Regions from separate parts of the Ensifer sp. CCNWLY38 genome, predicted to be linked through region 1. Evidence: riboswitches for the same ligand, from Rfam matches in the RefSeq annotation. Region 1 holds a riboswitch; the other holds the start of a gene.
The links. Region 1 has a riboswitch for cobalamin ahead of V7S54_RS05010 (DUF1636 family protein). Riboswitches for the same ligand answer to the same signal wherever they lie in the genome.
Positions count from the first base shown of each region.

Region 2: linked by a shared signal. The riboswitch ahead of nrdH (glutaredoxin-like protein NrdH) and the one ahead of V7S54_RS05010 (DUF1636 family protein) in region 1 are both predicted to bind cobalamin.

Region 1 is NZ_JBBBBO010000002.1:165,953-168,150, forward strand. It holds gene V7S54_RS05005 (DUF1330 domain-containing protein) at 242-535, opposite strand; cobalamin riboswitch at 751-966, shown strand; gene V7S54_RS05010 (DUF1636 family protein) at 1,072-1,485, shown strand; gene V7S54_RS05015 (ABC transporter ATP-binding protein) at 1,562-2,198, shown strand, end outside.
Region 2 is NZ_JBBBBO010000003.1:317,098-319,295, reverse strand. It holds gene V7S54_RS08605 (hypothetical protein) at 1-285, shown strand, start outside; cobalamin riboswitch at 512-736, shown strand; gene nrdH (glutaredoxin-like protein NrdH) at 1,033-1,254, shown strand; gene nrdI (class Ib ribonucleoside-diphosphate reductase assembly flavoprotein NrdI) at 1,267-1,683, shown strand; gene nrdE (class 1b ribonucleoside-diphosphate reductase subunit alpha) at 1,653-2,198, shown strand, end outside.

The DNA of each region.
Region 1 (2,198 bases):
GGACGGCGACGGCGCACTATCCGCAACCAATGCGCGAGTTTATCTCAGCTCGAGCCCCATCGGCAATTCAACTCTGGCATTGCAAATAACTGCATGACGAAACGCTGCACGTTGATAGGTCCGGAGCGCATGCCCCTAGCAGTCGTTTCATCCGCGCGCCGCGAAGCTTGAAGTGACGGGCGCGCTCATCCGTTCGTTTCACGAGCAAGGCCGGCAATTGCGGCCAGTCTTGCGCTCCGCTTCAGATGGCGACGCCTTCGAGTGCTATGATACGTGTCCTGGCACAGCGCTCGCGGATCGCCTTCAGGCGCTGATACTCCGGCGACTGGTACCAGGAGAGCAAGGCTTGCATGTCCGGGAATTCGATGATGACGAGGCGGTGCGGCTCCCAGTCTCCTTCGAGTAGCCGGGTCGCACCCCCACGGCCGAGATAGCGCCCGCCATAGCGGGCCTCCGTCGCCGGCACCTCTCTTTTGTATTCCTCGAAGGTCGCTGCATCGGTGATATCGACATCGGCGATCAAATAGGCAGCCATGGCAGAGCTCCTTTTCCGACAAGCCAAAGATCAAGGATACGCCGTTCGTGCCCCTCGAGCGACGCCTTGCGCCGTAGAGAGCAGTTGAACGGCTGATCATCATTTTTATGTTGATTCTTGTAATGTTATCACATAACAAAAAATGCATGACCATAAGCCGCATGTTGATAGATCCCGGCCGCCGGACCCCATCGGTTGTATCCGCTGCCGATTCGTGCGAGGAAGAGCGCGATGGTGCTGCGTCCGCGACAATGCGGAAGCGGCTGAAAAGGGAACACGGAACGGACGACCCTGACGGGACCGAAACCGTGGCTGCCCCCGCAACTGTGAGCGGACAGCGCATTCACACCATGTCACTGGCCAATGGCCGGGAAGACGTGGATGCGCCGCGACCCGCGAGCCAGGAGACCTGCCATCGAACCGATCAACCACAACGGACGGGGTGTTCCGATGGAAAAGAACTGGCTTTTGCGCGACGGTCATCCGTCATCCTGCCGCTTCGCCATCTCTTGCCGTCAGTCCGGCGGAGAGAGAAAATGGCTGAGCCGACTTCCCGACAGCACAAGATAACGGTCTGCACCGATTGCCGCTTTACCGGTGGCCCCTGCATGCCGGGCGCCGAGCTGATAAAGCGTCTTAACCGCAGCATTGCCGCGCTCGGCGAGCCGCTCGATCGTGATTTCTCGATTGCCGGCACGGTCTGCATGGCGGCATGCACGCGCCCCTGCACCATCGCTTTCCAGGCGACGGGCAAGGCGACCTATCTCTTTGGCGACATCTCGCCGGAAGAGGATATCGACGATCTCGTCCGCTTTGCCGCCACCTATGCGGAGCGCGGCGACGGCATGACGCGGGCTGCCGAACGGCCGCGCGGGCTTAAAGGCAAGACGCTTGCCCGCATCCCGGCGGCCATGCTCGTCTCCGAAGACCTTGCGGGCCACTTCCAATGAGCGCGACACGCATGCGCTCAAGCGCGTTTGGTGCATCCGGGATGGACGCGTGGCGCTGCCGGGGAGGGATGAGACCATGACCTGCACCGCAACAGGAGCAGCCCTCCGTGTCGAGGGGCTTTGCTGGGGGCCGCGCCCGGGGTTGAAGCTGGTCGACGACATGGACTTCGCAATCGAGGCGGGCAGCCGGCTTGCGATCCTCGGGCCGAACGGAGCCGGCAAGACCTCGCTTCTGCGCTGCCTTTACCGGGCGGTGCAGCCGAATGCGGGCCGCATCGAGGTCGACGGCGTCGACCTCTGGTCGATTTCGGCGCGCGAAGCGGCGAAGACGATCGCCGTCGTGCTTCAGGAAATGCCCGGCGATTTTCCCTTCAGCGTGCGCGATGTCGTGATGATGGGCCGCATCCCGCGGCGGGAGGGGCTCAACGGCTGGACGGACACGGATCGCGAGCGCGTGCACCATGCGCTTTGCCATCTCGATCTCGCCCATCTCGCCGGCCGCCAGTTCTCGACGCTCTCAGGCGGCGAGAAGCAGCGGGTGCTGATCGCCCGGGCGCTTGCCCAGGAGCCGCGCATCATCATCCTCGATGAGCCGACCAACCATCTCGACATCCGCCACCAGCTCGAAATCCTCGAGCTCTTGCAGACGCTGAAGCTGACGATCGTTTCGACGCTGCACGACATCAATCTCGCCGCCGAGTTCGCGACCGACG
Region 2 (2,198 bases), on a different contig from region 1:
CTTCATGCCCTGAACTGGGCCGGGAACGCGCTCAACCCGACCATCGCCATCGATACGTTCAGCGAATTCCAGCTGAAGGATATCGGGCTGACGCGAGATCAGGAGACCATCCGGGCGCGCGTCGGCGATATTGCCGATCCGTGGCATTGGCCGAAGGAGGACAATCCGCGCAAGTCACCGCCCTCGCCGGAGCGGGATTGCGGCGACGCGCCGCAAATGGCAAGGGCTTCGCCTCGAGCCCAGCCCGGAGAAAACAAAGACGTAAGCATGTCGCTCTGCGATTGACGGAACGCAGAGGCAAGAGACAGCGCAGTTGTCGTGATCTGCCACGTGCCAGCCCGCGGACCGAATTCGGGAGAGATCCGGCGTGGCTAGAAGCCGCGCAGCTCTCCACCCACAGGTTTCGCCGCATCCCGCCGTTTACTCCTTGTTAGCCACACGGCGAAAGAAATCACCTTCTCTCCCCAGCTTTAGGCACTTCGAACCTATTGACGCAGAATTGCGATGAACTACTATATCTAGTGTTCGAGGTTCTCTCGATTCGCAGGGATTGAGAGCTAAGACGGGAATACGGTGCGTCGGCGAGTTTTCGCCAGGCTATGCCGTAGCTGCCCCCGCAACTGTAGACGGCGAGCGACTGTCCGGAATTGGACCACTGAGGCATGAGGCCTCGGGAAGGTCGGGGTGGAAGCTGAGACCCGTGAGCCAGGAGACCTGCCTCGAGCAACAAACGTCCACGGGCGGGGTGTCCGGAGGGGTTGAGTTGCGTGCGGCAGGATGAGCCTGCCTGATCGTCTCGACATCTCCCCGGCAGCCTGTCGAAAGCTTCGGGGTGAAGTCATGTCCGCGTCATTGAAATTCTATCACTCGCCAATCAAGAGGCGCGGTTTCCCGCGCATCTGACGAAGAGGCACGCCCGGGCGTCCAGATCCGAGCGAGCCACAGCCATGACAGCCCTGCATTTCGCCGGATCGCGGTTGCGTGTCCGTGCGCCTTCTCATGCTCTCATCCAGCCGACCAAACGAGGAAGAAATGAACGTTACCGTCTACAGCAAGCCCGCCTGCGTCCAATGCACCGCGACCTATCGGGCGCTCGATCGCCAGGGTGTCAACTACGAGATCATTGATATCTCCGTCGACCAGGACGCGCTCGAAACGGTCAAGGGCCTCGGTTATATGCAGCTTCCAGTCGTCGTCGCCGGCCCCGAACACTGGGCGGGTTTTCGCCCCGACAAGATCAGCGCGCTTTCCTAGAGGAGACAGGCGGTGGGCCTGATCGTCTATTTTTCCAGCCGCTCGGAAAACACCCATCGCTTCGTCGAAAAGCTCGGCCTTCGCGCAGCGCGCATACCGCTCAAGGAAAGTAAGGCTTCGCTTACGGTTTCCGAGCCCTTCGTGTTGGTCGTGCCCACCTACTGCGGCGACGACGGCCGGGGCGCCGTGCCGAAACAGGTGATCCGCTTCCTCAACGATGCGGGCAACCGCTCTCACATCCGCGGCGTGATTGCTGCGGGCAACAGCAATTTCGGCGCGACCTACGGGATCGCCGGCGACGTCATCGCGGCCAAGTGCCGGGTGCCCTACCTCTACCGGTTCGAGCTGCTCGGAACCGAGGAGGACGTCGCCAATGTCAGAAACGGGATGGAACGATTTTGGACGTCTCAACACTCGAACGCCCCCTGAAGGCGACGGAACCGGCGCTCGACTATCATGCGCTGAACGCGATGCTGAACCTCTATGATGAAGAGGGACGGATCCAGCTCGACAAGGACCGGCTGGCGGCGAAGCAGTACTTCCTCCAGCACGTCAACCAGAACACCGTCTTCTTCCATAACCTCAGGGAGAAGCTCGATTATCTGGTGACCGAGGGCTACTATGAACAGCAGGTGCTGGATCAGTATTCCTTCAACTTCGTGCGCGATCTCTACGACCACGCTTATGGGAAGAAGTTCCGCTTCCCGACTTTCCTCGGCGCGTTCAAATACTACACGTCCTATACGCTGAAGACCTTTGACGGAAAGCGCTACCTGGAGCGCTACGAAGACCGCGTCTGTATGGTGGCGATGACGCTGGCGCGCGGCAACGAACAGCTTGCCCGCGATCTCGTCGACGAGATCATTTCCGGCCGTTTCCAGCCGGCGACGCCGACCTTCCTCAATGCCGGCAAAAAGCAACGCGGCGAGCTCGTCTCCTGCTTC